Regions from separate parts of the Carnobacterium inhibens subsp. inhibens DSM 13024 genome, predicted to be linked through region 1. Evidence: predicted binding sites of a transcription regulator. Region 1 holds the regulator's gene; each other region holds the start of a gene.
What was found. The regulator LexA, encoded in region 1, represses DNA repair genes until DNA is damaged. The targets are predictions, from matches to a motif close to CNAACANNTGTTNG.
Positions count from the first base shown of each region.

Region 2: the regulator LexA is predicted to act here: its motif matches at 1,826-1,839, upstream of uvrB (excinuclease ABC subunit UvrB).
Region 3: the regulator LexA is predicted to act here: its motif matches at 2,044-2,057, upstream of BR65_RS03685 (Y-family DNA polymerase).

Region 1 is NZ_JQIV01000006.1:296,763-299,980, reverse strand. It holds gene tkt (transketolase) at 1-820, opposite strand, end outside; gene BR65_RS02630 (DUF896 family protein) at 955-1,194, opposite strand; gene lexA (transcriptional repressor LexA) at 1,358-1,981, shown strand; gene BR65_RS02620 (ribonuclease HII) at 2,028-2,789, opposite strand; gene ylqF (ribosome biogenesis GTPase YlqF) at 2,804-3,218, opposite strand, start outside.
Region 2 is NZ_JQIV01000006.1:165,526-168,743, reverse strand. It holds gene uvrB (excinuclease ABC subunit UvrB) at 1-1,737, opposite strand, end outside; gene rpsT (30S ribosomal protein S20) at 1,965-2,219, opposite strand; gene holA (DNA polymerase III subunit delta) at 2,357-3,218, opposite strand, start outside.
Region 3 is NZ_JQIV01000006.1:539,597-542,814, reverse strand. It holds gene BR65_RS03695 (YqgU-like beta propeller domain-containing protein) at 1-171, shown strand, start outside; gene BR65_RS03690 (rhodanese-like domain-containing protein) at 279-674, shown strand; gene BR65_RS03685 (Y-family DNA polymerase) at 729-2,003, opposite strand; gene BR65_RS03680 (excisionase family DNA-binding protein) at 2,141-2,371, opposite strand; gene BR65_RS03675 (glycerophosphodiester phosphodiesterase) at 2,519-3,218, shown strand, end outside.

The DNA of each region.
Region 1 (3,218 bases):
TTCCTTCTGCCCCAAGTGGTGCACCATGGACTTTATGTGTTCCTGCATTAGGAGCACCAAATCCGATAACAGTTTTCACTTCAATTAGAGAAGGTTTTTTTGTTTCAGATTTTGCAGTTTCAATTGCTGCATTAATTTCATTTAAGTCATTTCCATCTTTTACAAGAATATGTTGCCATCCGTAAGCTTCAAAACGTTTGCCAACATTTTCAGTAAATGCTTTAGATGTAGGACCATCTAATGAAATATCATTTGAATCATAAAGAACAACTAATTTTCCAAGTTCCAAGTGAGCAGCTAAACTTGCAGCTTCAGCTGAAACACCTTCCATTAAGTCGCCATCCCCACATAGAGCATACGTATGATGATCAATAATTGTATGTTTTTCTTTATTGTAAACAGCCGCTAAATGAGCTTCTGCCATAGCCATACCTACACCGTTTGCAATCCCTTGTCCTAAAGGACCAGTAGTTGCTTCTACTCCATCAGTATGGTTAACTTCTGGATGTCCTGGTGTTTTACTATCCCATTGACGGAATTGTTTTAAATCGTCGATTTTAACGTCATATCCAGCTAAATGCAACAAGCTGTATAATAACATTGAACCGTGTCCAGCTGATAAGACAAAACGGTCACGGTCAAACCATTTTGAGTTTTTTGGATTTACTTTTAATTGTTTAGTCCACAATGCGTAAGCCATTGGAGCAGCCCCCATAGGTAAACCTGGGTGTCCAGAGTTGGCTTTTTGTATACCATCCATACTTAGTGTTCTAATTGTATTTACTGCTAACTGGTCTGTGTTATCAAACAAAAAAATCATCCTTTCAATTTTAACTCTCTAATAGGTACTCTATTAGTTTACTATTATTTCACTTCAAGTGCAACGCTTTCACGATCGTAATGTTACTAAATGGGAGAATCTTACATTTATCACATCCATGCACAATCGAGCTGTTATCTGCCATGAAGACCTTTGTCTTTTTGAATATCTTTCAATTTATCAGGTGTAACATCGTTGCCTTTTTCATCTACTACCTTTACACCTTCAATTGTGTTTCTCATGCCGCCTCTAAATGCTTGGATATAGGCATCTCTTAATTTTTTTTGTTCCACTTGTTCTTGAAGTGTCAATCCCTTGCTTTTTGATTTTTTTGCTAAAACATTAATTCTGTCTATTTGTTCTTTAGGTAACATCTAATCACTCCACCATTATTTTTATTTCTTGTTCAACTATAACAAACTTTTTTGAAAAAAACACCTTTTAATGCTGTTCATCTACGAACGTTTGTTTGATTTGTTGTGTCGTATATGGTAATCTTAATGTGATAAAAATATAAGAAATGAGGTGTTTATATATATGAGTAAAAATCCTGAATCTAGGCAAGTTGAAGTTCTTCAATATATATATGATCAAGTTAAATTAAAAGGTTATCCACCAACAGTGCGAGAAATCGGAACGGCTGTTTCTTTATCATCTACATCAACAGTCCATGGCCATCTTTCTCGTTTAGAAAAAAATGGTTTTATCCAACGTGATCCAAGTAAACCAAGAGCAATCGAAATGACAACACTAGGATTATCAAAATTGGGAATTGCTTTAGATAAAATTCCACTATTAGGAACCGTTACGGCTGGTGAGCCTATCTTAGCAGTAGAAGAAGCTACAGATTATTTTCCGCTTCCTCCTAATTTAAAATTCGAAAATGATTCTCTCTTTATGTTAACGATACGTGGAGAAAGCATGATCAATGCAGGTATTTTTGACGGTGACGATGTGATTATTCGCAAACAAGGAACAGCGAATAATGGTGATATCGTTATTGCCATGACGGTAGATGATGAAGCTACTTGCAAAAGGTTCTACAAAGAAGAAGACCATTATCGATTACAACCTGAAAATGATACTATGAGCCCTATTCTATTAAATGAAGTAACTATTTTGGGTAAAGTTGTCGGTTTATACCGCAGTCATATTCAATAAAAGTAAAAAAATAACTTGGAACAGCTCCAAGTTATTTTTTTACTTTTTAATTTAATAAATTCTTTACAGGAGCAAATGTTTTGCGGTGAATTGGGCAGACCCCATATTTTTCTAAACCTTCTAAATGAACTTTCGTTCCATAACCTGCATTTTTAGAAAAACCATAACCTGGATACAAATCATCATAATCACTCATCATTCTATCTCTCGTTACTTTAGCAATAATACTGGCTGCCGCGATAGATAAACTTTTCGCATCTCCTTTGATAAAACTTTCTTGAGGGATACTAACCGGTAAATGCATCGCATCAATGACTAATTGTTCTGGTTGTTGAGATAATTGTTGAATGGCTTCGATCATTGCTAATTTTGTCGCTTGATAAATATTAACTTCATCAATAACTTGATGATCTTTTACACCGATACCAATTGCTATTGCAGATTCTTGGATCTGATCAAATAAAAAATCTCTTTTCTCACTAGATAACTGTTTAGAATCATTGATTCCCAAGACATTAAAATCTTCTGGTAAAATAACAGCAGCAGCAACGACCGGTCCAGCTAAAGGCCCTCTTCCAACTTCATCAATCCCAGCAATATACTGAGTTCCTTTTTCCCAAAAGAATCGCTCGATTTGGAGCATTTCTTGCTGCTTATCAAGAATCATTTGTTGCTTCTTCAAACGGTTTTCCCAAGATTTATATGCCGTTAAAGCCCCTTTACGAGAATCATTTTTTATCAAAACTAAACGTTCATCCCCAGGATCAATTATGGTAGCTAACAATTCTTTAATAGCGGTAATTGTCATTGGCTTTTCCACTTTTAATTCTCCTGTCCTTCTGGTAAAGAAACAGGAGCTATATCTAGTGTGTATTTCCCCATTTTACCACTTCTTATATCATGAATGATCAATTCAGATGCACGAGTATAATCATCTCTAAACCCTTTACGCTCGCCGATCAACATAAGTAATTCAGGCGTTTCAAGATTCAATTCTTCTTCCGTTAATTGATACCGTTTAGCAATTGCTTTAGGGTTGCGAGTCTTCATTACTTCTAATCCATACATCGCAATATCATCTAACTGTAAAATAGTATCCTTAATTGCACCTGTCAAAGCTAATTTTTTACCAACATCAGGATCTTCAAATTTTGGCCAAAGTATGCCCGGAGTATCTAATAACTCCAGTTCTTTCCCTAATTTCAACCATTGTTGAGCTTTCGTAACACCAGGCTTA
Region 2 (3,218 bases), 130 kb from region 1:
ATTGTACTCTTGTTGCGTTGCACGACGCCTTTCTGTTTCTGTTATGGCGGCATTCATAGAATCCGTTATTCGATCAGCGTACATGATCACTTTCCCATTTTCATTACGTGCAGCGCGACCAATAGTCTGTACAAGTGAACGTTCACTTCTTAAGAAACCTTCTTTGTCAGCATCTAAGATAATAACTAAAGATACTTCTGGTACATCAATACCTTCACGTAGCAAGTTGATCCCGATCAGTACATCGTACACACCTAAACGCAAGTCTCGAAGAATTTCTGTTCGTTCAAGTGTTTTGATCTCACTATGCAAATAGGCAACTTTAATGCCTACTTCTTTCAAGTAATCTGTTAAATCTTCTGACATTTTTTTAGTCAATGTAGTAATAAATACACGCTCATTTTTTTCAGTGCGTTCATTTATTTCACCAATTAAATCATCAATTTGTCCTTTGATTGGACGTACTTCTATAATAGGATCTAGTAATCCTGTAGGACGGATAATTTGTTCAATAACCTCTGGAGCTCGCTCCAATTCATATGGTCCAGGTGTAGCTGAAATATACATAATTTGATTCACATGTTTCTCAAATTCTTCCAAGCGTAGCGGGCGATTGTCTAAAGCACTTGGTAATCTGAAACCATATTCAATCAATTGTTCTTTTCTAGCTCTGTCACCGTTATACATTCCTCTAATTTGAGACATTGTAATATGCGACTCATCAATTACGATCAAAAAATCATCTGGAAAGAAGTCAATCAATGTATAAGGTGCTTCTCCAGGTTTACGCCCATCCATATGCCGAGAATAGTTTTCAATTCCAGAGCAATAACCCATTTCCAATAACATTTCTAAATCGTAGTTCGTGCGTTGTTCTAAACGTTGAGCTTCAATCAATTTGTTTTCAGCACGTAAAACTTTTAGGCGTTGTTCTAACTCTTCTTGAATATTTTGAACAGCAGACCTTGTTTGTTCATCATTTGCAACAAAGTGAGTTGCTGGAAAAATCGGAACATGTTGAACATCTGCTTTAACTTCACCTGTTAAAACATCTACTTCTCTGATACGATCGATTTCATCTCCAAAGAACTCTACACGGATAGCTTCACTGTCACGCGATGCTAAAAATATTTCAACTACATCTCCTCTAACACGAAAACGTCCACGTTGAAAATCGATATCATTTCGTTCGAATTGCATATCGACTAAACGACGCAACATTTCGTCACGGTTTATTTCAGCCCCTACACGTAGAGAGAGGACATGATCTCGATAATCTTCGGGGTTAACCAGCCCATAAATACACGAAACGGAAGCTACTACAATCACATCTCGTCGTTCTAATAAAGAACTAGTTGCAGAGTGGCGTAGTTTATCGATTTCATCATTAACGCTCGACTCTTTTTCAATAAATGTGTCACTTGAAGGAACGTAAGCTTCTGGTTGGTAATAATCATAATAACTAACAAAATATTCAACTGCATTATTAGGAAAGAATTCCTTAAACTCCCCATACAGCTGACCAGCTAAAGTTTTGTTGTGTGCAATGACCAAAGTAGGTTTATTTACTTCTTTGATAACATTTGATACCGTGAATGTTTTCCCGGTTCCTGTGGCACCTAGTAAAGTTTGTTCTTTTTTGCCTGTTTCTATACCTTCAATTAATTTTTTTATCGCAGCAGGCTGATCACCGCCTGGTTGGTACTTAGAAACCAATTCAAATTGATCCTTTGGCATTCACTTACCTCCTCACACTTCTAAAAACAAGATTAAATACTATTTAATAGACATACTGCATACTAATCCTATTTTATTATTCTAGCACGGAACGTGTGTTCTTACAACTAATTCGATATGTTTCCGATAGGATTTGACGATTTCTATTTGTTGAAAACAAAAAAAAGCTATAAGTCCTGATTACTCGAGACTTACAGCTTTTTTAAAAATTTTATAACAATGACCTCTTATTTAGCTAATTTAGCAGTTAAACGAGATTTATCACGGTTAGCTTTATTTTTATGAATCAATCCTTTAGATGCAGCCATGTCAATTGATTTGATTGCTTCTTTAAGTAATGGTTCAGCGTTTTCGTTACCTGCTTCAACAGCTTGAACGTATTTTTTAATAGCAGTACGCATTGAACTTTTTTGAACGTTGTTTTGTGCAGCTGATTTCTCAGAAGTACGAACACGTTTGATTGCAGCTTCGATGTTTGGCATTTGATTCACCCCACTTTCAATTATTTACAACATAAAATAGTCTATTCTAGTTGTTTCAACAAATTCAATTATACATAAAGACAAGCTTCAATGCAATAAAAATGTGTAAAGTTTTTTTACTTGATAGCTAGATTCATTTAAATCCTTGTACCTGTCTTCTTTAGAGAGTTCTTTTGTGCATATTGGAGAACAAATAATTCAAATTGCATCTCTTTATCGCCTTGTCCTGTTTTTAAGCGGTATTCTGCATCAATCAATCCTTTATAAGCTTCTATAAGTGCAGCTTCCTTAATTTTTCTCATCTGTTGGATGGCTAGCTTAACACGGTAAGGATGAGTTTTTATTTGTTTCGCAATATCTCCTTGCTGATAGCCCTTTTTTTCTAAAATTTTGACTTGGATAAGCAAGCGGAATTGAGAAGTCATAATCGCATTTATTTTAATTGGATCCTCTTTTTGCAACAAAAGATCTTGATATAAATTAAGAGCTTGTCCGACATCTTTTTTCAAAACATATTCATTTAAGGCAAAAATATTTTGTTCTAACGATTTAGCTACGAGTTCTTGAACGGCTTCTTTTGTAATATACTTAGTATCTTGAGCATAAAGAAAAAGTTTAGGCAGCTCTCCCATTGCTACAGATAGTCTAGCGTCTGTTAATTGAATAAATAATTCAAATGCTTCTGGAGAATAGCGATACCCTTCATTCTCTATTGTATCTTTTACGTACTTTCGCATCTCTTTTTCCACTAACGCATTTACTTCAATAACTGTTGCTGTCTTTTTTAGTAATTTCGTTATCTTTTTGCGTTCATCTAATTTTTCATAGGGAGCAAAAAACACAAGTGTCGTTGATTCAGATGGATGACTTAAATAACTCTCCAACCATTTCAAGTCATGTTCCAACTTTGATTTTATTTTTTCACCTGTTAAAAAAATGGGTCTATCGACAAAAACGACTCGACGGTCTCCAAAAAACGGAATCGATTCTGCATCTTCT
Region 3 (3,218 bases), 240 kb from region 1:
GGAGAGTTGGATTTTGAGAATAAGACCATTAAGCCGATTATTGATCTCCCAGACAATGCGCCAATCTCAATGGCTCATAATGGGAAATATAGTTTATATGGTTGGCGATTTGAAAGTATTATAGATATTGAACAACAAAAAATCTATTCCTTAATTAGTATGCCTAATTAGAGTCAGTAACGAGAGTTGAAAAGGTCTTATATAAAAAAAGCTAGTAAAACAAACGATTCTTGTGTACAATTATCCCTGTAGAACAAGTTGAAAGGGGTACACAAGAAGTGAATATAGGTCAAATTATTAATGCAGTTTTATGGATTATTATTATAGTATGGGCAGGTTACGAAATTTACAGTTATTTCAAACGTAAAAACGCATCTGTGGAACTAACAGAAGAAGAGTTTAAAAAAGAAATGCGTAAAGTTCAATTAATTGATGTCCGCGAAAAGAAGGACTTTGATGCAGGGCACATTTTAGGAGCTAGAAACATTCCTTTTTCAACTTTTAAAACACGCAGCGTTGAAATAAGAAAAGATCAACCTATTTATCTTTATGATCATAATAAAGCGCTAAGTTTACGTGCTGCGCTTCGTTTACGTAAAGAGGGCCATACAGATATTTATCACCTTAAAGGTGGATACCGTGATTGGACTGGAAAAACTAAAACAGCTCATTAATGAGTAAAAAAGAGTTGAGACATTTTGTCTCAACTCTTTTTCTTATAATATGACTTAACCCTGGTGTCCGCTGACTAAGCCACTGCGTTTAATAGCTGTTCCTCCTGAGGTTAAACTACTAGCATGTACAAGGGAAGTGTAACCATACTTAAACCGAATGCGATCAATCACTTTTTCTAGTTCTTCACGGCTAATGGTCTGTTCAGCTGATTCGAATAAATCCAATTGTAAATCTGATTGGTAGTGTATTTTTCCGCAACTAATGGCTAATTGACGAACAGGTTCATTATTGTAGTGTTTTCTAAAAAGAAATAAACACGTCTCAATGATTTTTTGACTGGAAGAAGTAGGGAAAATTTTTAGTTGCTGATTGAACCCTTTATCCAGAATTTCTCCAGAAAAACGAATCGTTAAATGGATCATACCCGTTTGAGCATGATGGTTTCTCAGGCGAGCAGCTACTTGATCAGCCATTTCTCGAATAACTACTTCAATTTCGTATGCATCTATGTAATCACGATCTAATATTTGACTCTTGCCAAATGAACGAGATAGAGGAGTGTATTTCTGAGAGATAATACTTTGATCAATACCATGAGCATGATAAAAAAGTTGTTCTCCAATAGTTCCATGTATTTTTTTTAAGGAATGAACAGAGTATTGTGAAAGGTCATAAACAGAATCAATCCCCAAACGGTAAAGATTTGAATCCGTGCGCGATCCAATACCCCACATTTCTGTAATAGGTTGAATTTTCCAAAGGGTTTCGGGAACATCTTTATAATGCCATTCTGCAATGCCGTTTTTTTCTTTTTTTGCAGCATTATCTAAGGCTAATTTTGCCATGAGCGGATTATCTCCGATGCCAATCGTCACAAACAAACGAAGTCGTTGCCAGATCGTCATTTGGATCTTTAAAGCAATCTCTTTTGTAGAACCATATAAGGCATGCGAAGCGGTGACATCTAAAAAAGACTCATCAATACTATAAAGATGCAAATCTGTTTCTGCTACGAATTCCAAAAAGATAGCGTTAATCATAGCATTGACTTTTAAATACAAAGTCATGTGAGGTTCAACGATCTGAATAAAGGAATGTTTAGGAATCTCATATCGTCTTGATCCTGTTTTAATACCATATTCTTTCTTTACTCTAGGAGCAGCAGCTAAAACTAGTCCGCCATCTTGATCAGCTTTACTCATCACAACAACATATGAAGCTAAAGGGTGGAGGCCAAGTCTAACGGACTCGACAGAAGCAAAAAAAGAGGTCACATCAATGCATAAGATATCTCTTCTAGGTTCCTTTGAGTAATTCATTTTGATCATACCAAACGGCATCCTTTCGTATAAGCTTACCCTTATTATACGAACATACGTTCCTTTAGTAAAGAAAATAATAAGAAAAAAATAAAACAAGCTCAAGAAATAGCCATTTGGTCTACTTCTCTTAAGCTTGTTTTATGTTAATCTTCATCCTTTATATCAATATCCTCTGGAATGGGTTCATCTAAATACTCTTGTAATTCTTTTTTGTATTTTTCAATTTCGCGCAAATACAAATTGAATTGTTCTTTATAAATCAAGATAGTTTCGCCATCAGATAAAGTACGAATCTGTTTTTCACGAATAAGACGTACAATATCAGTCGTTGAAAGTTCTAAATAGTCTGCGGTTTCTTCGATGGTTAAATACATTTACCTGCCTCCTTACTACAGTTTCTATTGTACGTTACTTTTTGAGAAAAGACGACAGTTTCATGTGAGAAGAAAGCTGACTATAGGGCTTATTATAGAAATATGCTATAATTATTAGGAATGTAAGCGATGGAGGGATTGTAAGTTATGGACCGTACAAAGATTATTGCTCACCGAGGAAGTAAAGGCACACATCCAGAGAACACATTAGAAGCATTTCGAGAAGCTGTTCGAGTGGGAAGCGATGGCATTGAGCTAGATATTCATTTAAGTTTAGACAATGAACTAATTGTTATCCATGATGAATCAGTAGAACGGACAACGAATGGAAAAGGAAACGTTCAAAATTTAACATTAACCGAACTAAAACAACTAGATGCCGGAAGTTGGTATTCTCCTGAATTCAGTCATTGCTGTATTCCAACACTTCAAGAAGTTTTTAATTTACTTGAAGAAGTAGACTATCAAGGCCTTGTAAATATCGAATTAAAAACAGATAATTATTCTTACCCAGGAATCGTAGAAAAAGTATGGGCTTTTGTAACTGAAAAGGATTGGTCATTTAGTGTAGAATATTCCAGTTTTAACTATGAAACATTAGTTCAACTCAAAGAAGTAGATCCTACTTGTAAAATAGCGTTACTATTTGAAAATAATGGTGAAAATGTTACTTCTCTAAGTCCAACTATTCCTGTTAGAATGTGGCATCCGAAACTAAGCTGGTTTAAAGGTATTCGTAACTCCGAAATTCCAGTACGCATTTGGACAGTTAATAAGAATGAGGACATCCAATATTGTTTACAAAAACAAGTAGCAGGTATTATCACAGATTATCCTGAGAGAGCTC